Linked DNA regions of Collimonas fungivorans. Each later gene encodes a partner of the first gene's protein in a complex. Links are inferred from orthologs where the notes say so. Each region holds a gene or a part of one and is shown on either strand. Other genes may lie near its edges. The genes, in order: secA and secY.

Region 1 (10,993 bases):
TGCTGCGCCTGATCATTGATGAGCAGCTGGCGGCGATTCCTGAAATATCCGCCAACAAGTACATGCTGTGGGTACGTTTCACCACCCAGGGCGGCGACCTGAAGCCAAAAGCGTATGAAGGCGACGTGCCGTTCGAGCTCACTCTTTGTAATTTTTAAATGTTTTTTGAATAGATTTGTATGACTACTACCGTCGATTGCCCGACATGCGGCACAAAAGTTGAATGGATTCCCGCCAACCGGTTCAGGCCGTTTTGCTCGGAACGCTGCAAGCAGATCGACCTGGGCGCCTGGGCCGAAGAGAAATATGCGATTCCGGCGGTCAATCCGCCCGATGAAATCGATGACGACGGCAAGCTGCCGCAATAACTCGAGGTAGCGAGCTAGGTTACGCGCTCTCTCGGCGCAATTCGTCCAGCCATTCAATCAAGGGAATCGCCGCCGGTAACAATGGCTCGACGTCGACGCTGCCTTGCCATGAAAACGCCTGCCCTTCCAGGCTTTGCGGTTCGCCGCGCCATTCGCGGCTGATGTAGAAATGCAGACGCACGCGCGCATGCGGATAATAATGTTCAATTCCGCACCAGGGCTCGGCAGAGGCAATTTCAACCCCCAGCTCCTCCAGCAGTTCACGCTTGAGGGCGTCGAAAATCGACTCTCCCGATTCGACTTTCCCCCCCGGGAACTCCCAGTAACCAGCCATCGGCTTGCCGGCCGGCCTCTGGCCCAGGAGCACGTCGCCGTTGGGCTTCATCAGGATGCCGACTGCTACATTGACCGGTTCCCGCTCAAGAACGGTCATGGCGGCGTCATTCTGCCGGCGTAATCGCGGGCAAACTGCCATGCAACCCGGCCTGAACGCGAAGCCCGTTGCAGGGCCCAGCGCAAGGCATCGCCACGCGCCTCCGCAATCTGCTCTGCATTGCAGCCGAAATGACTGAGCCAATGGCCGACGATGTCCAGATAATCGTCTTGCTTGAACGGATAAAACGATACCCACAATCCGAAGCGCTCTGAAAGTGAAATCTTTTCTTCGACGGTTTCCCCCGGATGCAAATCTCCATCCTCGGTAGTTTTATAGCTGGCATTGTCCGACATCCGCTCCGGCAGCAAATGGCGCCGGTTGGAAGTGGCATAAATCAGCACATTGTCCGACTGCGCGGCGATGCTGCCGTCAAGCGCCACTTTGAGCGCCTTGTAACCACTCTCGCCCTCTTCGAACGAAAGGTCGTCGCAAAAAATGATGAAGCGTTCCGGCCGCTCCGCCACAAGGTCGACAATATCCGGCAACGCTGCCAAATCGTCCTTATCCACTTCGATCAGCCGCAAACCCTGGGGAGCATACTGGTTCAGGCAAGCTTTGATCAGGGACGACTTGCCGGTACCGCGGGCGCCGGTCAGCAGCACGTTGTTGGCCGGCCGGCCGTCGACAAACTGACGGGTATTCTGGTCGATCTGCTGCTTCTGCACTTCGATATTATGCAGATCCGACAGCGCAATATCCGAAATATGGCCGACTGCCTGCAGGTAACCGCCGGCAGATCCGCCGCGGTGGCGCCAGCGAAAGGCGGTCGCCGCCTGCCAGTCGGGAGCAGCCTTGGCTTGCGGCAGGATGGATTCAAGCCGGGCCAGCAAGGCTTCGGCGCGGATCAGGAATTGGTCTAATTGAGTCATGGCTGGTTTGGTGACAAATGGGATTTCCCCATTCTGACGTAAAGCAAAACGCTGCTGGGTGAATATTATTTGTCAAAACAAATTCGCCGCCGCGACCGACAAACGGCCTCGGACGGCATTTTTCTCAAAGTATGATCGGCTCAGGAGCGATAGTCAGCATTGATCGAGACATAGTCATGCGATAAATCGCAAGTCCACACAGTCGCATCGGCATCGCCTCGCGCCAGTTGCACCCGCACCAGGATCTCGCTCTGTTTCATGACGCGCTGGCCGTCGGCTTCCTGGTATTCTGGATTGCGGCCACCACTTTTTGCCACCAGGACGTCATCCAGGTACAGGTCCAGCTTGCTGACGTCCAAGTCGTCGACGCCAGCATAACCGATAGCCGCCAGGATACGGCCCAGGTTAGGATCAGAGGCGAAGAAGGCCGTCTTGACCAGCGGCGAGTGAGCGATCGAATAAGCGATCTTGCGGCATTCTGCAGCATTCTGCCCCTGTTCCACGGTGATCGTGATGAACTTGGTAGCGCCTTCGCCGTCGCGGATGATCATTTGCGCCAGATGCCGGGAAATATCGGTGACAGCCGCCGCCAGCTCCGCATATTCCGGACTATCGACGCTGCTCACTTCCAGTTCGCCGGCGCCGGTGGCGATCAGCATGAACGAGTCGTTGGTCGAGGTATCACCGTCGATGGTGATGCAGTTGAACGAACGGTCGGCGGCCTGGCGCACCATGTGCTCCAGCACCGGCTGCGCCACTTTCGCATCGATCGCCAGGAAACCGAGCATTGTCGCCATATTCGGCTTGATCATGCCGGCGCCCTTGCTGATGCCGGACAGCGTCACCGTTTTGCCGGCGATAACCAGGCTGCGTGAAGCAGCTTTTGGCTGCGTATCGGTAGTCATGATAGCCTCGGCGGCATTGAACCAGTTGTCGCTTTGCAGGTTCTGTATCGCCTGCGGCAAACCGGCAGCGATGCGCTCCACCGGCAGCGGCTCCAGGATCACGCCAGTCGAAAACGGCAATATCTGTGCTGCATGGCAGCCCAGCAACTCCGCCAGCGCATCACAAGTGGCATTGGCTGCCGCCAGGCCGGCTTCGCCGGTGCCGGCGTTGGCGTTGCCGGTATTGATCAGCAGCGCACGGACAGGCTCGCCGGAAATCTCGGCGGCGGCCAGATGCGCTTTGCTGACTTGTACCGGAGCAGCGCAAAAGCGGTTTTGCGTAAACACCCCGGCTACCGTCGCCGTCGGCGCCAGTTTCATCACCAGCAAATCCTTGCGATTCGCTTTGCGCACACCGGCCTCGGCATGGCCAAGCTCGATGCCCGCCACAGGCAGCAGATCGGCGGCGACAGGAATGGGGGAATTGACGGCCATGAGAATCCTTAACTAGGTATATAGGTGTTGGCGGCGCTGGTTTGCCGAGATTAATGGGTGGTTGCCCGGTCCAGCAGACCGGCAGCTGATCCAAGTGCTTATTTTAAGGGGTATTAAGGCGTATGCGCAGACCATGTGTACATCTGCCGCAACAAAAGCAAAGGGCGGGTTTCCCGCCCTGCTTTAGCCGTTGCCCATCATTGCCGGTTACATCAGCTGGCCGTGGCACTGCTTGTATTTCTTGCCGCTGCCGCACGGGCAAGGATCGTTGCGGCCGACCTTCGGCACGCTGCTGCCCGGCTGCTGCGATTCATCGCTATGCGCGGTGGGCGCCAGCAAGGCTTCCGGCGCCGCGCTCGGATCGAAGTCGGCATGCTGGTAGTGCACGTTTTCCACGTGGGACTGCGCCATTTCTTCTTCGGCAGCCGCAATTTCCTCGCGGTTTTCGATACGCACCGTCATCACCACCTTGACCACTTCATTTTTGATCAGGTCCAGCATCTGGCCAAACAGTTCAAACGCTTCGCGCTTGTATTCCTGCTTCGGATTCTTTTGCGCGTAGCCGCGCAGGTGGATCCCCTGGCGCAGATGGTCCAGCGCAGCCAGATGCTCGCGCCAATGGCTGTCGACACTTTGCAGCATGACGCTGCGTTCGAAGCCTGCGAACGATTCCTTGCCAACGATTTCGGTCTTGGTGTCATAGGTAGTGCTGGCGGCGGTCAGCACACGCTCCAGCAGATCTTCGTCGGTCAGGTTCGGTTCCGATTTCAGCATCTCGCCAAGCGGTACTTCCAGGTGCAGGTCGTTGGCCAGGGCCGTTTCCAGCGCCGGGATATTCCATTGCTCTTCAAGCGACTCTTCCGGCACATAGGTACGGAAAGTATCGTCCAGCACACCTTCGCGCAGCGACGCCACCGTTTCGGAAACGCCTTGCGATTCCAGCAATTCGTTGCGCTGCTGGTAGATCACCTTGCGCTGGTCGTTGGCGACATCGTCATATTCCAGCAGCTGCTTGCGGATATCGAAGTTGCGCGCCTCGACCTTGCGCTGCGCCGATTCGATCGAACGCGACACGATGCCAGCCTCGATCGGCTCGCCTTCCGGCATTTTCAGCCGGTCCATGATGGCGCGCACGCGGTCGCCGGCAAAAATGCGCAGCAAGGCGTCGTCCAGCGACAGGTAGAAACGCGAGGAGCCCGGATCGCCCTGGCGCGCAGCGCGGCCGCGCAACTGGTTATCCACCCGCCGCGATTCATGGCGCTCGGTGCCGATGATATGCAAGCCGCCGGCATTGACCACGTGGTCATGCAGCGATTGCCAATCATCGCGCAGCTTGTCGGAGCGCAGTTGTTTTTCGGTGTCGCCGAGCGACTCGTCGGCTTCGATGAACTGGATCTGCTTCTCGACATTCCCGCCCAGCACGATGTCAGTGCCGCGCCCCGCCATGTTGGTGGCGATAGTGATCGCTTGCGGACGGCCTGCCTGCGCGATGATTTCCGCTTCCCGTGCGTGCTGCTTGGCGTTCAACACGTTGTGCGGCAGCTTGGCCTTGGTCAGGATCGAAGACAACAGCTCCGAGTTTTCGATCGAAGTGGTGCCCACCAGCACCGGTTGCCCGCGCTCGTAGCAGTCCTGGATATCCTTCAGCATCGCATTGTATTTTTCCTGCGATGTCTTGTAGACCTGGTCCTGCCGGTCCTTGCGCTGGTTCGGCCGGTTTTGCGGGATCACCACGGTTTCCAGGCCATAGATTTCCTGGAATTCGTAGGCTTCGGTATCGGCGGTGCCCGTCATGCCGGCCAGCTTGCCGTACATGCGGAAATAGTTCTGGAAAGTGATCGAGGCCAGGGTCTGGTTCTCGTTCTGGATCTTGACGCCTTCCTTGGCTTCCACTGCCTGGTGCAAGCCGTCCGACCAGCGGCGGCCGGTCATCATGCGGCCGGTGAATTCGTCGACAATGACGATTTCGCCGCCCTGCACCACATAGTGCTGGTCCTTGAAGTACAGCGAGTGCGCGCGCAACGCGGCGTACAGGTGATGGATCAGGCTGATGTTGGCGGCGTCGTACAGGGAGGCGCCTTCTGCCAGCAAACCCATGTCGGTGAGGATCTGCTCGGCCTTTTCATGGCCGGCTTCGGTCAGCAGCACCTGGTGCGCTTTTTCATCCTTGGTGTAATCGCCGGGGACTTCAACCTTGCCCTTGCCGTCCGGCGTTTCTTCGCCGACCTGCTGGGTCAGCAGCGGCGGCACTTCATTGATCTTGTAATACAGGTCAGTGTGATTTTCAGCCTGGCCGGAAATGATCAGCGGCGTACGCGCTTCGTCGATCAGGATCGAGTCGACTTCATCGACAATGGCGAAATTCAGGGTACGCTGCACACGGTCGGCGGCGTCGTACACCATGTTGTCGCGCAGGTAATCGAAACCGAATTCGTTGTTGGTGCCGTAGGTGATGTCGGCGCCGTAGGCGACCTGCTTGGCGTCATGCTCCACCGACGACAGGTTGACCCCGGTCGTCAGACCCAGCCAGCTGTATAAACGTCCCATCCACTCGGCATCGCGCTGCGCCAGGTAGTCATTCACGGTCACCACGTGCACGCCCTTGCCGGACAGCGCATTCAGGTATGCCGGCAGGGTCGCCATCAGCGTCTTGCCCTCGCCGGTACCCATTTCGGCAATTTTCCCGTAATGCAATACCATGCCGCCTATCAGCTGCACGTCGAAATGGCGCATTTTCAAGACCCGCTTGCCGGCTTCACGGCAAACCGCGAACGCTTCCGGCAGCAAGGCGTCGAGCTTTTCGCCGTCGGCTATGCGCTGCTTGAGCTCCGGCGTTTTCGCCTGCAGCTCGGCATCGGACAGTTTTTCGAACGCCGGTTCAAGTGCATTAATTTGTCGGACGACTTTTTTATATTGCTTAAGCAGGCGCTGGTTGCGGCTACCGAAAATCTGGGTCAGTAATGACATGCTTGGATTCTAAAAAAAGCGCCGGCGGCATTCCGCGGCATCTTGTGGATGGCCCCGAAACCGGGCTGTGGCTAAATAAATAATCGGAGAATTTTATCATGCAGTCCCCGACACATTGGGGTTATGCACCAGGAAACAATAGCAAGTTGCGCAAATTGTGCCCGGCATCCGGCGCATCCGGGCTCTACTGTGCTTGCATTACAACAACATTCATTACTTCCCGGCCAATGTTGCCATCTTGGCCAGGTCGGTGCCCGCGTTCAGGAACTTGCGCGGATCCTGCGCCACGCCCTTGATTCTTACTTCGAAATGCAGGTGCGGTCCGGTCGAACGCCCGGTAGTGCCGATATCGGCGATATGCTGGCCGCGCTGCACGATGTCGCCCACTTTGACAAACAGCCTGGAGGCATGGGCGTAGCGGGTGATGATGTCGTTGCCGTGGTCTATATCCAGCATGTTGCCGTATTGCGGATGATATTCGGCCGCGATTACCACGCCGGCCGCCGCGGCGACGATATTGGTGCCGACCGAGGCTGGAAAATCCAGTCCCTCATGAAATGCACTGCGGCCGGTGAACGGATCGAGCCGCCAGCCGAAGCTGGAGGAATTGTAGTTGACGCTGACCGGCTGGTTGGTCGGCAGCAGCTTGGACTTGATGCGGTCGCTCATCAGTACGGTTTCGACCACGTTCAGGTAGTCGGTGCGGAAACCGACATCGCGCGACATGGCGTCCAGCGCCAGCTGGAATTCGCTCATGCTCATGTCGTGCGAGCGCCGGTCGTACAGGCTGCTCGATTCGGCGCCGCCGCGTCCCGGCGCTTCCTTGAAATTGAACTCTTCCGGCTTGACCCCAGCCAAGCCCTGGACCCGCTCACCCAAGGCATCCAGGCGCATCAGCTGCGCCTGCATTTCACCGAGCTTGATGGCCATCGCCGCCAGGTTTTCCTTCAGGTACTTGTCTTTATCCTGCACTCCGGCGACAGCGTCGCCGGCGGCCTTGCCCGCAAACGGCAGGCCGACCGCATAACGGGCGGTGAGGAAATACAATAATCCGGTCGCCAGCAATACCGCCAGTAAAAAAACGACGATCATCAGGGTGATGTGCCTGGCGCCTAAGGTGATGGATTTTGCGCGATTAAAACGCGGGTGCAACAGAATTACCTGCATTGCAGCTCCGGTGAAGCCCTGAGCGGGTCACAGGTGTGATATGGTTTCACCATCATGCGTAGACTCTCACCTTCTTCTTACCGGCCAGCGACAACGGGTTCCAGGCCTCAAACTCAAAAAGCCGTTGCCGATTTTTTACGGGGGAATGACAAGATGGCGGCTTTGCTGCCCGCTGTCACACGCATGGCGGCGCTGCAAAAGCAATGCGCCGCCGAATTGCCTGCCATGTTCAGTACCTGCGAAGTATTGCAATGCGAAGCCGGGCAGCTGGTACTGTCAGCTCCCAATGCAGCTCTGGCAAGCAAATTGAAGCAGCAACTGCCACGCCTGCAAAACCAATTGCTGGCAGGAAATTGGCAGATTAATGCAATCCGAATCAAAGTGCAAGTAAGCCAAAACCTAATGAAAGCGCCTGCTGTCAAGCAGGCACTACTTTCATCCAAAGCTGTTTCGGCATTCTCTTCGCTGATGGAGGAACTGGAGCCATCGGCTGCCAACGAAGCACTGAAAAATGCTATCGCAGCGATGGTCAGGCGCTATAGCGATAAAAAATAAATCGCTACGGGCGGGGATAAACGCCATCTTGCAAAAATGGCATTATACACAGACAGCTAGTTGAGAGCCCACTCTTGCCCGACCTGACGCTGATAAGCGCCGGGCGCTTCAGTCAACTCGTCGAAGCTGACCACCTCATAGGCATCCGGCTGAGCCAGTAAAGCGCGCAGCAGCTGGTTGTTCAGGCCATGGCCAGATTTGTGGGCGGTGTAGCTGGCCAGCAGCGGATGGCCGATCAGGTACAGGTCGCCGATGGCGTCCAGGATCTTGTGGCGGACAAACTCGTTTTCGTAGCGCAAACCGTCGCTGTTGAGGATGCGGTACTCATCCATCACGATGGCGTTTTCCAGCGAACCGCCGCGCGCCAGTCCCAGGCCGCGCATGGTTTCCACATCCTGCATGAAACCGAATGTGCGCGCACGCGCCACTTCCTTCACATACGACTGGATGCTGAAATCCACTTCCGCGGTCTGGCCGGTGCCATCCACCGCTGGATGGTTGAATTCGATAAAGAATTTCAGCTTGAAACCGTTGCATGGATCGAGCCGCGCCCATTTCTCGCGGTCGCCTTCGCCTTCACGCACCTCGACCGATTTTTTGATGCGCACGAATTTCTTGGCGGCGTTTTGCTCTTCCAGCCCCGCTTGCTGCAGCAGGAATACGAACGACGAGGCCGAGCCATCCATGATGGGGATTTCCTCGGCAGTCACGTCGACATACAGGTTATCTATGCCCAGCCCCGAGCAGGCCGACATCAGATGTTCGATGGTGGAAACCCGCACGCCGTCCTTGACCAGCACCGAGGCCATGCGTGTATCGCCGACTTCGGTGGCCTTGGCCGGGAAGTCGATGGCAGGATCCATATCGACGCGCCGGAAAACGATGCCGGTATCCACTGCCGCCGGGCGCAGGGTCAGCTCGACCTTGGTGCCGGAATGGACGCCAATGCCTGTCGTCTTGACAATTCTTTTGATAGTGCGCTGTTTCAACATGATGACATTATAAGTCTGACTGATAATTATTCTGTAACGATGTGTAGTTATTGTGGGGTAAAAAACACGCCTGGATGTTTCCGCCCCCGGAACTGAAAAACGGCGCCACTGGCGCCGCCTACTCTACCCGCAACGGCTAGCTTTTAGGCCAGTTGCGCCAGCAGGGTTTCCGCATTGGACACTTCGAACTTGCCGCCCTGCTCCACGTTCAGCTGCTTGACCACGCCGTCGTCGATCAGCGCCGAGAAACGCTGCGAGCGCACGCCCATGCCGAACTTGCCGAAATCGGCGTCCAGGCCCAGCGCCTTGACGAAATCGGCGTTGCCGTCAGCCAGCAAACGCACGATGCCGGTGGCTTTCTGGTCACGGCCCCAGGCGCCCATGACGAATGCATCGTTGACGGAGATCGCCCAGATTTCATCGACGCCCTTGGCCTTGAATTCTGCCGCATGCTGGATGTAGCCAGGCAGATGCTTGGCGGAACAGGTCGGCGTGAAAGCGCCCGGCACGGCGAACAGGGCGATTTTCTTGCCCTTGACCAGGTCGCTGACATTGAACGAGTTCGGTCCGAGCGAACAACCTTCGGTCTCGGTTTCGATGAATTCTGCTAATTTGCCTTCCGGCAGGCTATCGCCGATCTTGATGGTCATGATTAATTCCTTGTCTAGGTGTGGATGCCCTGAAGCCCGTGGCGCAACGCTAAGGCGCGCGCCGGTATTCCAGAGGCACAGAATGTTGGCGGATGCTACAAAAGAAAACGCCGCGCCTTTCGACGCGGCGTTGAACCCGCAGTATGCCCTGTTCCGCAACTTCATGCAGAATGCCGGCCATGATAGCGGGTATCAGCACCCGCCATCATCATTGAGACTAAAGAGCCCTGACTTAGTCGGCTTGCTTGCGCAGGAAAGCCGGAATGTCGTAGGTTTCCATGCCGTTCTTTTCCAAAGCCCGCACCGTGTCGGAAGCCGACTCGCGACGCCATACCGCCGGCGCCTTCATGCCTTCGAACGAAGAGCTGCCGTGTCCCACCGAAGCCTGGCCATGCATCATCGGCTCGTTGTGGGTGCCAGTACGCATCATCGGCGCCTGCACCAGCTGCACGGCCTTGCGTGCACGGCCCAGGCCGGTGGCCACCACGGTGACACGGATATCGTCGCCCATGGTTTCGTCGTAGGCGATGCCCTGGGCAATCGAAGCGTCCGGCGCCGCAAACGCACGCACGGTCGCCATCACTTCCTTGATTTCCTTACCCTTCAGGCTGCGGCTGGCGGTGACGTTGACCAGCACGCCGCGCGCGCCGGACAGATCGATGCCGTCCAGCAGCGGCGAGGCAACCGCCTGCTCCGCCGCCAGGCGCGCGCGATCGACGCCGGATGCGGTAGCGGTACCCATCATCGCCTTGCCTTGTTCGCCCATGATGGTCTTGACGTCATTGAAGTCGACGTTGATGTGACCAGGCACATTGATGATTTCAGCAATACCGGCAACGGCGTTGTTGAGAACGTCGTCGGCGTGCTGCAACCACTCCATCATGCTGTCGTCTTCATAAATCTCTTCGAGCTTCTCGTTGAGAATGATGATCAGCGAATCAACATGCTGGGACAGGGCTTCCAGGCCTTCGTCGGCGATGTCCATGCACTTCTGGCCTTCATACGAAAACGGCTTCGACACTACCGCCACCGTCAGCGCGCCCAGTTCCTTGGCGATCTGCGCCACCACCGGCGCAGCGCCGGTGCCGGTGCCGCCGCCCATGCCGGCAGCGATGAACACCATGTGCGCGCCGCGCAATGCGTCTTCGATCCGGCCGCGCGATTCCTCGGCCAGCTGACGACCCACCGACGGCTTCATGCCCGCGCCCAGGCCGGTCTCGCCGATCTGGATCACGTTGTGCGCCTTCGATTGCTTGAGCGCCTGCGCATCGGTGTTGGCGGCGATGAACTCCACTCCTGACACACCCTTGTTGATCATATGTTGGACCGCATTGCCGCCGGCGCCACCGACGCCGACAACTTTAATCACGGTGCCCAAAGTTGCATTGTCAAGCATATCGATTTCCATGATATTTCCTCATAAAGATGCAGCATTCAGTCAATAGGCATCACGCTGTGTGAGGCCTAGCAACTGACAACTGCGTGTTGCACAAACAACGTTAAAAACAAATCTCGTATTAAAAACCGTATTAGAAATTACCCAAAAACCATTCCTTCATGCGCTGCCAGATCGCCTTCGCCGAACCTTCCTGGCGTGTCACGATATAACC
Region 2 (9,858 bases), 4.3 Mb from region 1 along the record:
CGTACTTCCAGGTTCTTCACGCCACATTCCACAGCCACTTTACCAGCGGCTTCGGCTGCAACCTGCGCTGCAAATGGAGTCGACTTGCGGGAGCCTTTAAAGCCAGCGCCACCAGATGTCGCCCACGACAACGCATTACCTTGACGATCGGTAATCGTGATGATGGTGTTGTTGAAAGACGCGTGGATGTGCGCGATGCCTTCAGCAACGTTCTTTTTAACTTTTTTACGCACACGTGCTGCTGCGGCGTTATTTGGGGACTTTGCCATAATAATTTCCTAGAATCCGACTACCTAAAAACAATCAGTTGCCACGAGACCGTGGCAGCTTAATTATTTCTTCAGCGATTGAGCGGCTTTGCGCGGGCCCTTGCGGGTACGAGCATTGGTACGAGTACGTTGGCCACGGCAAGGCAAGCCTTTGCGATGACGCATACCACGATAGCAACCCAGATCCATCAAACGCTTGATGTTCATCGACAGTTCACGACGCAGGTCACCTTCGACGACGAATTTTGCAATTTCGTCGCGCAGCTTTTCCAGCTCGTTATCGTCGAGATCTTTGATCTTCTTCGTAGTCAAAATACCCGTGCTGTCGCAAATTTCTTGTGCGCGTGGGCGGCCAACACCGTAGATGGCTGTCAAGCCGATGACGGTGTGCTGATGATTGGGGATGTTGACCCCTGCAATACGTGCCATTCGTTATTCCTCGATCAATAACGTTAATTAACCTTGGCGCTGTTTATGGCGCGGTTCCGTACAAATGACGCGAACTACGCCTTTGCGCTTAATGATCTTACAGTTGCGGCAGATCCGCTTGACTGATGCGAGCACTTTCATTTTTGCCCTCTTTCTTCACTAAAATTTGCGGGACAGAGTTAAGCGAAGCGTTACTCTGTCCCCAACACTAATAAAATTAGTTACTTGGTACGGAACACAATCCGTGCCCGGCTTAAATCATAAGGTGTCAATTCTACTGTCACCTTATCTCCTGGCAGGATGCGGATATAGTTCATGCGCATCTTGCCAGAAATATGACCGAGGACGATATGTCCGTTTTCCAACTTGACTCTAAATGTTGCATTAGGGAGATTCTCAAGAATCTCGCCTTGCATCTGGATAACGTCGTCTTTTGCCATTCGGTCTACTGGTTCCTCTGGTCGTTCATCTCAACTTACCGCGTCGAAACGCCGCCCTTGAAATTTGCCTTACGCAGCAGCGAATCATATTGCTGCGACATCACGTAATTCTGTACCTGTGCCATGAAGTCCATGGTGACCACTACGATAATCAACAGCGATGTACCACCAAAATAGAACGGTACCTTCCAGCGAGCGATCAAGAATTCCGGAACCAGACACACTACCGTGATATAGACCGCACCGACCAGGGTCAAGCGCATCAAGATCTTGTCGATATAACGCGCTGTCTGCTCACCTGGACGAATCCCCGGCACAAACGCGCCGCTTTTCTTCAGGTTATCTGCAGTTTCCTTGCTGTTGAATACCAGCGCAGTATAGAAAAAGCAGAAGAACACAATCGCAATCGCATACAGCAAGGCATGAATCGGTTCGCCTGGCGCCAATGAAGCCGCCATATCCTTGAGGAAGTTGACTACCGGATTGGTTGAATCACCGGAAGTAAACCAACTCGTGATTGTCGCAGGAAACAAGATGATCGAGGAAGCGAAGATTGGAGGAATTACACCAGCCATGTTCAGCTTCAGCGGCAAATGACTGCTTTGACCGCCATAAATCTTGTTGCCCACTTGACGCTTGGCATAATTCACCAGAATCTTGCGTTGACCACGTTCGATAAACACCACCAGGTATGTCACGCCGGCCGCGATCAGACAAATCAGGATCGCCGACAAGGCACTCATGGAACCGGTACTTACCTGCCCGAACAACCCACCGATCGCATTTGGCAGACCAGCTGCGATACCTGCAAAAATGATGATCGAGATACCATTACCAAGACCACGCTCGGTAATCTGTTCACCCAACCACATCAAAAACATTGTTCCTGTTACCAGCGTCACAACTGTCGTGAAGCGGAAAGCCAGGCCTGCATCCAGCACCAGGCCAGGTTGCGATTCCAGTGCTACGGCAATCCCCAGGGCCTGGAACGTCGCCAGCAACAGCGTACCGTAACGGGTGTACTGGGTAATCTTGCGACGACCGGACTCGCCTTCTTTCTTCAACGCTTCCAGCTGAGGCGACACAATCGACATCAATTGCATCACGATCGATGCCGAAATATACGGCATGATTCCCAGCGCAAACACGGTGAACCGCGACAACGCACCACCAGAGAACATGTTGAACATGCCCAAAATACCGCCCTGGTGCTGCTTAAACAATTGCGCCAACTGCGATGGATCAATTCCCGGTACGGGAATGTGAGCACCAATACGATATACAACCAATGCAGCAAGCAAGAACCACAGACGGCCCCAAGGGAAGCCGCTCGCAGCACTCTTTGCAAGTTGGGGAGATGTCGCCAATTATTGCTCCATTGCTACGAGTTAGAACGACAAATTAAGCTACGGATCCGCCGGCTGCTTCAATCGCAGCTTTTGCACCTTTGGTAGCGATCAGACCCTTGAGCGTTACCTTTTTGGTGACTTCGCCCGACAGGATGACGCGTACCACTCGTGCCAGCTCGCCGATCACGCCAGCTTGCTTCAACACCAGGATATCAATTTCAGTTACCGGCAGGTTTTCCAGGTCCGACAAGCGAACTTCAGCCTTGAACGGGGTTGCCATCGACTTGAAGCCGCGTTTTGGCAAACGACGTTGCAAAGGCATCTGACCGCCTTCAAAGCCGACTTTGTGGAAACCGCCCGAACGCGATTTTTGACCCTTGTGACCGCGGCCGGCTGTCTTACCGATACCTGAGCCGATACCACGACCAACGCGACGCTTGTAATGCTTGGCGCCATCTGCAGGTTGAATAGTATTCAATTCCATAATTTGCTCCGTTCGCAAGCCTAAGCTTACGACACCACTTTCACAAGATAGGACACTTTATTGATCATGCCGCGCACAGATGGGGTGTCTTGCAATTCGGAAACCGAATTGACACGACGCAGGCCCAGGCCGCGAACTGTCGCGCGATGAGTTTCGCGCGTGCCGATCAAACCCTTGATCAATTGTACTTTTACAGTCTTTGTCATTTTGATCACCTTAGCCCAGAATTTCTTCAACGGACTTGCCGCGCTTGGCAGCAATTTCCGATGGCGTGTTCATCTTTGACAAGCCGTTCAAAGTAGCACGAACCATGTTGTACGGATTGGTCGAACCAGTGGACTTGGCCACAACGTTCGTCACACCCAGTACTTCAAAGATCGCGCGCATTGGACCGCCGGCGATGACGCCAGTACCGTCTTTTGCTGGCAGCATCAGCACCGAAGAGGCGCCATGCTTGCCGGAGATTGCGTGTTGCAATGTACCGTTCTTCAGCGTTACCTTGATCATCTTGCGACGGGCTTCTTCCATAGCCTTCTGCACTGCAACTGGCACTTCTTTCGATTTGCCCTTGCCCATGCCGATACGGCCATCGCCATCACCAACAACAGCCAATGCTGCGAAACCCATGATACGACCACCCTTGACCACTTTGGTCACACGGTTGACCGCGATCATTTTTTCGCGCATGCCATCATCCGGCTTATCGCTTTGCATTTTCGATTGCATTTTTGCCATGACGATTCTTCCTTAGAACTTCAGACCGGCTTCACGGGCGGCATCTGCCAGCACCTTGACGCGGCCGTGGTAACGGAAACCGGAGCGATCAAACGCAACTTCGGTAACTCCTGCTTTCAGTGCCTTCTCGGCAACGCGCTTGCCAACCAGCGATGCAGCTGCCGTATTGCCGCCTGCACCGGACTTGCCGGCCAGTTCTGCACGTACTTCAGCTTCCAGTGTGGAGGCCGAAGCCAGCACTTTAGCGTCAGGGCCGATGATGCTGGCGTATATGTGCAAGTTGGTGCGATGCACTGCCAGGCGGTTCACCTTTAACTCTGCGATCTTGGCACGCGTTTGGCGTGAGCGGCGCAGACGTGATTGTTTCTTATCCATCGTCAACCCCTATTACTTCTTCTTGGTTTCTTTAAGGATTACCACTTCGTCCGAGTAACGAACGCCCTTGCCCTTATACGGCTCAGGTTCGCGGTAAGCACGAACTTCTGCAGCAACCTGACCAACACGTTGCTTGTCGATACCCTTGATCAGGATCTCGGTTTGCGTCGGGGTTGCCACTGTCACGCCTTGCGGCATTTGGTGAACCACCGGATGCGAGAAACCGAGCGACAGATTCAACTTGTCACCTTGTGCTTGCGCACGAAAACCCACGCCAACCAGGTTCAGCTTCTTTTCGAAACCCTTGGTTACGCCATTGACCATGTTGTTGACCAGAGCACGCAAGGTGCCGGACATCGCATTGGCTTCGCGGCTGTCGTCAGCGGCAGCGAAATTCAGCGTGCCGTTGTTGTTTTCGATTTTTACCAGGCCATTCAAAGCCTGGGAAAGCGAGCCCAATGGGCCCTTAACTGTGATCTGCGCTGCTGTAATGGTCGCTTCCGCGCCAGTTGGCAGTGCAATCGGCATTTTACCTACACGAGACATGTTGCACTCCTTAGGCGACGTAGCAAATAACTTCGCCACCGACACCGGTTGCGCGCGCTTTGCGGTCCGTCATGACACCCGCAGGTGTCGAAATAATTGCCACACCTAAGCCGTTCATCACGTTAGGGATGTCATCTTTGCCCTTGTAGATCCGCAGCCCTGGACGGGATACACGATCAAGACGTTCGATAACAGGACGGCCGGCGTAATACTTCAAACCGATTTTGAGTTCCGCTTTGCCGCCTTCTTCTGCGACAGCGAAATCTTCAATGTAACCCTCGTCCTTGAGGACGTTGGCAATCGCAATCTTGACCTTCGACGATGGCATTGCCACGGTTGTCTTGTGAACTACTTGCGCATTGCGGATACGGGTCAGCATATCGGCGATAGGATCGCTCATACTCATTGCATATTCTCCTATTACCAGCTTGCTTTAGTCATACCCGGAATTTCGCCACGCATGGCGATTTCACGGAGCTTAATACGGCCCAGACCGAACTTGCGGAAAGTGCCACGTGGACGACCAGTCAGGGAGCAACGATTACGTTGACGGGTCGGAGCCGAGTTACGTGGCAGCGCTTGCAATTTCAAGCGAGCTTCGTAGCGCTCTTCTTCCGACTTCGATTGGTCATCAATGATTGCCTTTAACTCGGCACGCTTGCCGGCGTATTTCTTTACCAGGTCAGCGCGCTTTTGTTCACGGTTAATCAGTGCCAGTTTTGCCATGGCAACCTCAGTTTCTGAACGGAAATTTAAATGCGGCGAGAAGCGATTTTGCTTCATCGTCGGTCTTTGCAGTCGTCGTGATACTGATATTCATACCACGCAACACATCAATCTTGTCGTACTCAATTTCGGGGAAAATGATTTGCTCTTTCACGCCGATATTGTAGTTACCACGACCGTCAAATGCGCGACCGGAAACGCCACGGAAGTCACGAACGCGCGGCAGCGCGACAGTGATCAGGCGATCCAGGAACTCGTACATCTGAGCGCCACGCAATGTAACCATGCAACCGATTGGATAGCCTTCACGGATCTTGAAACCCGCGATAGCTTTCCGTGCCTTGGTCACGACTGGCTTCTGACCTGCAATCTTGGTCAAATCGCCAACAGCGTGTTCAATGATCTTCTTGTCCGCAATCGCTTCCGACAGACCCATGTTCAGGGTGATCTTCAGGATGCGCGGCACTTCCATTACGGACTTGTAAGCGTATTTCGCTGTCAGGTCGGTAACGACTTTTTCTTTATAGAATTCTTGGAGACGGGCCATGATCTCTTAAACCTTAACAACTTCGCCACTGGACTTGAAAACGCGGACTTTCTTGCCGTCCACGTCTTTAAAACCAACGCGATCTGCCTTGCCAGTTGCAGCGTTGAACAACGCAACATTTGACACGTGAATTGGCATCAACTTGTCAATGATGCCACCAGTTACACCAGTCATCGGGTTCGGCTTGGTTGCTTTTTTAGCAACGTTGATGCCTTCTACGACAACGTGGTTAGCATCAACGCGTTGCTTTACAACACCGCGCTTGCCCTTGTCTTTACCAGTCAGGACGATTACTTCGTCGCTTTTCCGAATCTTATCCATCTCGACTCCTTACAGCACTTCAGGCGCGAGCGACACAATCTTCATGAAGCGCTCAGTGCGCAGTTCACGAGTGACTGGTCCAAAAATACGCGTACCAATTGGCTCAAGCTTCGCGTTCAGCAGCACTGCTGCATTGCCATCGAACTTGACCAGCGAACCATCTTGACGGCGAACGCCTTTAGCGGTCCGCACGACAACGGCGTTATAGATCTCGCCTTTTTTGACGCGACCACGTGGCGCTGCCACTTTGACGGTAACCTTGATCACATCACCAATGCTGGCATAGCGACGCTTGGAACCACCCAGAACTTTGATGCACATAACTTCGCGTGCACCAGTGTTGTCGGCTACTTCGAGCCGGCTTTCCGTTTGAATCATAATATTTTCTTTCCCAACTTAACTCGCTGCCGCACGATGCGGATTTACGGTCAGTCTTGGTCCTGTCAGGGCAACTCTGCTGAGCGCACTGCTTAGGTGGACGACTTCCAAAACTTCTTGCTAGATACTGCAGGGTGTTCATTTCGCTCTTGTCGGAAGCCAACAGGAGCGAAGCCAAGCATTATTACATCAAAATGCTTGGCTCGCAACAAATACTTACAGGACCTGTGCCACTTGTACCACACGTGTCACGCTCCAAGCTTTAGTCTTGGAGATTGGACGTCCTTCTTGGATCTCGACTACGTCGCCTTCCTTGGCCTGGTTGGTTTCGTCATGTGCATGGTACTTGTTGGTACGCACGATGATTTTGCCATACAGAGGATGCTTGACGTGGCGTTCGATCAGGACGGTAACAGTCTTGTCCATTTTATCGGACACAACTTTACCAACCAGCGTGCGCTTGAGCGCTTGTTTCACTTGATCGTTCATTACAGGGCGCCCTTCGAATTGATGACGGTCTTGACCCGTGCTATATCGCGACGAACTTTTTTCAATTGCGACGTATTGCTCAATTGCTGAGTAGCGATTTGCATGCGAAGGCTAAACTGCGCCTTCAGCAATTCGTTCAGCTCTTTCGTCAAGGCCGCTTGATCTTTGTCGCGGAGTTCAGATGCTTTCATGTTTAACTCCAATTATTGGCCAATTTGACGCACGACGAACGTGGTCAACAATGGCAATTTAGCTGCAGCCAAACGGAATGCCTCGCGCGCCAGTGTTTCATCGACGCCATCCATCTCGTACAGCATTTTACCTGGCTGGATTTCAGCCACGTAGTACTCGGGATTACCCTTACCGTTACCCATACGGACTTCGGCAGGCTTTTGCGAAATTGGCTTATCCGGGAAAATGCGAATCCAGATACGACCACCCCGTTTGATATGACGGGTCATTGCGCGACGAGCTGCTTCAATCTGACGCGCGGTGATACGACCGCGGCCAATCGCCTTCAAGCCAAATTCGCCGAACGACACGGCAGTGCCGCGCGAATGCGAAATGCCTTTGTTGCGGCCCTTTTGCTCTTTACGATATTTTCTGCGTGCTGGTTGCAGCATGATTATTCTCCTGCTTTCTCAGCCGGCGCAGCAACAGCAACACCTTCAGCAGCGCCATCCGGCTTCTTGGCACGGGCTGGACGCGCAGCTGGCGCTCCTGGACCTGCCGTTGTAGTTTTAGCACGTGGACGACCAGCTGGTTTGCCATCATCACGACGTGGACCACGGCGTTTCTTGTCATCGTCGTTAGGTACGTCGATTACCGGCGCATCGCCGTTAGCCAGACGATCACCCTTGTAAACCCAGACTTTGATGCCGATAATGCCGTATGTGGTTTCAGCTTCGCCGAAACCGTAGTCGATGTCAGCGCGCAGTGTGTGAAGCGGTACGCGACCTTCGCGGTACCATTCGGTACGTGCGATTTCGATACCGTTCAGACGACCGGACGACATGATCTTGATCCCTTGCGCGCCCAGACGCATTGCGTTCTGCATCGCACGTTTCATCGCGCGGCGGAACATGATGCGTTTTTCGAGCTGTTGCGCGATCGAGTCAGCGATCAGTTGTGCGTCGATTTCAGGTTTACGAATTTCTTCGATATTAACGTGAACCGGCACACCCATCAGCTTGGTCAGCGCGGACTTCAGTACTTCGATGTCCTCGCCTTTTTTACCGATAACGACACCAGGACGCGAGCTGTAAATCGTGATGCGTGCGTTCTTTGCAGGACGCTCGATAACAACGCGGCCGACCGATGCGTTCTTCAGTTTTTTCTTGAGGAAAGCGCGTACTTTCAGATCTTCGCCGAGCATTTGGGCAAAATTGCTATTGCCTGCATACCAGCGGGATCCCCAGTTACGTGTAACCGCAAGGCGAAAACCGGTTGGATGAATCTTCTGTCCCATCGTGACTCCTTAGTTTCCGACAGTCACGTAAATGTGACAGGATTGCTTCGAGATACGATCGCCACGGCCTTTAGCACGCGCTGTGAAGCGCTTGAGGACCGAACCTTTTTCCACATATATCGTCGTGACTTTCAGCTCGTCGATATCAGCACCGTCATTGTGTTCGGCATTCGCAATTGCGGATTCCAGAACACGCTTGATGATAGCTGCACCTTTTTTCGGGCTGAAGGCCAGGATGTTAAGTGCGTGATCAATTTTTTTGCCGCGAATCAGGTCGGCGACCAGACGGCCCTTTTGGGCCGACAGGCGCACGCCGCGGAGGGTAGCTTTAGTTTCCATCATCGGACCTTATTTCTTAGCCTTCTTATCAGCAGCATGACCCTTGAACGTACGGGTCAGCGCGAATTCGCCGAGCTTGTGACCAACCATGTTCTCGGACACATATACCGGGACGTGTTGTTTGCCGTTATGCACAGCAATCGTCAGGCCGATAAAATCCGGCATGATGGTCGAGCGACGGGACCAAGTCTTGATTGGCTTTTTGTCTTTGACCGCTTGCGCAGTTTCAACTTTTTTCACCAGATGGGCGTCGCAGAACGGCCCTTTTTTCAATGAACGTGTCATGTGTTACCCCTTATTTCTTGCCACGGCGCGAGACGATCATGGAAGTAGTACGCTTGTTGCTGCGTGTCTTCTTACCCTTCGTCTGTTGACCCCATGGCGAAACTGGATGACGACCAGCTGCGGTCTTGCCTTCACCACCACCGTGAGGATGGTCGACCGGGTTCATGACCACACCGCGAACGGTAGGACGAACACCACGCCAACGCATCGCACCCGCTTTACCGATCTTGCGCAGGCTGTGTTCGGCATTGCCGACTTCACCTACGGTAGCGCGGCATTCGATGTGAACGCGGCGGACTTCACCGGAACGCAAACGAATCTGAGCGTAAGTACCTTCACGGGCCATCAGCACAACGCCGGCGCCGGCGGTACGGGCCATCTGGGCACCCTTACCTGGCAGCATTTCGACGCAATGCAGAATCGTACCAACCGGAATGTTGCGGATTGGCAGGCAGTTGCCGGATTTGATCGGCGCTTCCGAGCCGCTCATTACCTGGTCGCCTACAGCCATGCCTTTAGTGGCGATGATGTAGTGACGTTCGCCGTCGGCGTAGCACAACAGGGCGATATTCGCAGTGCGGTTTGGATCGTATTCGATACGTTCCACTTTCGCAGGAATGCCATCCTTGGTGCGCTTGAAGTCGATCAGGCGGTAATGTTGCTTATGACCACCGCCGA

The links.
Region 2: the proteins of secA (region 1) and secY are in contact, whole or in part, in a crystal structure (PDB 3DIN), measured with the Thermotoga maritima proteins. The link is inferred for Collimonas fungivorans from one-to-one orthologs. Residues at the interface, in WP_004082002.1 of Thermotoga maritima: Glu261, Ala262, Arg263, Lys300, Ala301, Arg302, Thr303, Ile304, Ile305, Leu323, Tyr324, Asp325, Pro326, Val329, Ser330, Tyr333, Ile336, Lys340, Phe345, Val349, Glu363, Phe364, Tyr374, Ser375, Gly376, Gly377, Glu393, Ile395, Thr482, Ser483; in WP_004081795.1 of Thermotoga maritima: Glu108, Gly109, Glu110, Glu111, Ala236, Glu237, Arg238, Arg239, Ile240, Thr241, Ile242, Gln243, Tyr244, Ala245, Arg246, Arg247, Val248, Thr249, Gly250, Arg251, Arg252, Val253, Tyr254, Gly256, Ala257, Ser258, Thr259, Tyr260, Leu261, Pro262.

The regions. Positions count from the first base shown.
Region 1 is NZ_CP013232.1:5,026,533-5,037,525, forward strand. What follows is about bases 3,060-6,321. They hold secA (preprotein translocase subunit SecA), read right to left. Parts: upstream 6,020-6,321; coding sequence 3,260-6,019; downstream 3,060-3,259. Other genes in these bases: CFter6_RS22025 (M23 family metallopeptidase), read right to left, coding at 6,233-6,321. In the rest of the region: cell division protein ZapD, read left to right, coding at 1-158; CFter6_RS22000 (DNA gyrase inhibitor YacG), read left to right, coding at 180-368; 8-oxo-dGTP diphosphatase MutT, read right to left, coding at 388-801; CFter6_RS22010 (ATP-binding protein), read right to left, coding at 798-1,673; bifunctional glutamate N-acetyltransferase/amino-acid acetyltransferase ArgJ, read right to left, coding at 1,814-3,052; more of CFter6_RS22025, read right to left, coding at 6,322-7,186; CFter6_RS22030 (hypothetical protein), read left to right, coding at 7,340-7,741; lpxC (UDP-3-O-acyl-N-acetylglucosamine deacetylase), read right to left, coding at 7,798-8,733; CFter6_RS22040 (peroxiredoxin), read right to left, coding at 8,877-9,383; cell division protein FtsZ, read right to left, coding at 9,616-10,791; cell division protein FtsA, read right to left, coding at 10,913-10,993. UniProt on the Escherichia coli protein: Required for protein export, interacts with the SecYEG preprotein conducting channel.
Region 2 is NZ_CP013232.1:713,663-723,520, reverse strand. Bases 340-3,338 are described here. They hold secY (preprotein translocase subunit SecY), read right to left. Parts: upstream 2,506-3,338; coding sequence 1,174-2,505; downstream 340-1,173. Other genes in these bases: rpsE (30S ribosomal protein S5), read right to left, coding at 3,188-3,338; rpmD (50S ribosomal protein L30), read right to left, coding at 2,998-3,177; rplO (50S ribosomal protein L15), read right to left, coding at 2,540-2,971; infA (translation initiation factor IF-1), read right to left, coding at 920-1,138; rpmJ (50S ribosomal protein L36), read right to left, coding at 726-839. In the rest of the region: rpsK (30S ribosomal protein S11), read right to left, coding at 1-269; more of rpsM, read right to left, coding at 333-339; more of rpsE, read right to left, coding at 3,339-3,706; rplR (50S ribosomal protein L18), read right to left, coding at 3,719-4,081; rplF (50S ribosomal protein L6), read right to left, coding at 4,094-4,627; rpsH (30S ribosomal protein S8), read right to left, coding at 4,638-5,033; rpsN (30S ribosomal protein S14), read right to left, coding at 5,048-5,353; rplE (50S ribosomal protein L5), read right to left, coding at 5,361-5,900; rplX (50S ribosomal protein L24), read right to left, coding at 5,907-6,221; rplN (50S ribosomal protein L14), read right to left, coding at 6,231-6,599; rpsQ (30S ribosomal protein S17), read right to left, coding at 6,816-7,088; rpmC (50S ribosomal protein L29), read right to left, coding at 7,088-7,279; rplP (50S ribosomal protein L16), read right to left, coding at 7,292-7,711; rpsC (30S ribosomal protein S3), read right to left, coding at 7,714-8,556; rplV (50S ribosomal protein L22), read right to left, coding at 8,566-8,898; rpsS (30S ribosomal protein S19), read right to left, coding at 8,905-9,180; rplB (50S ribosomal protein L2), read right to left, coding at 9,191-9,858. UniProt on the Escherichia coli protein: The central subunit of the protein translocation channel SecYEG. Consists of two halves formed by TMs 1-5 and 6-10.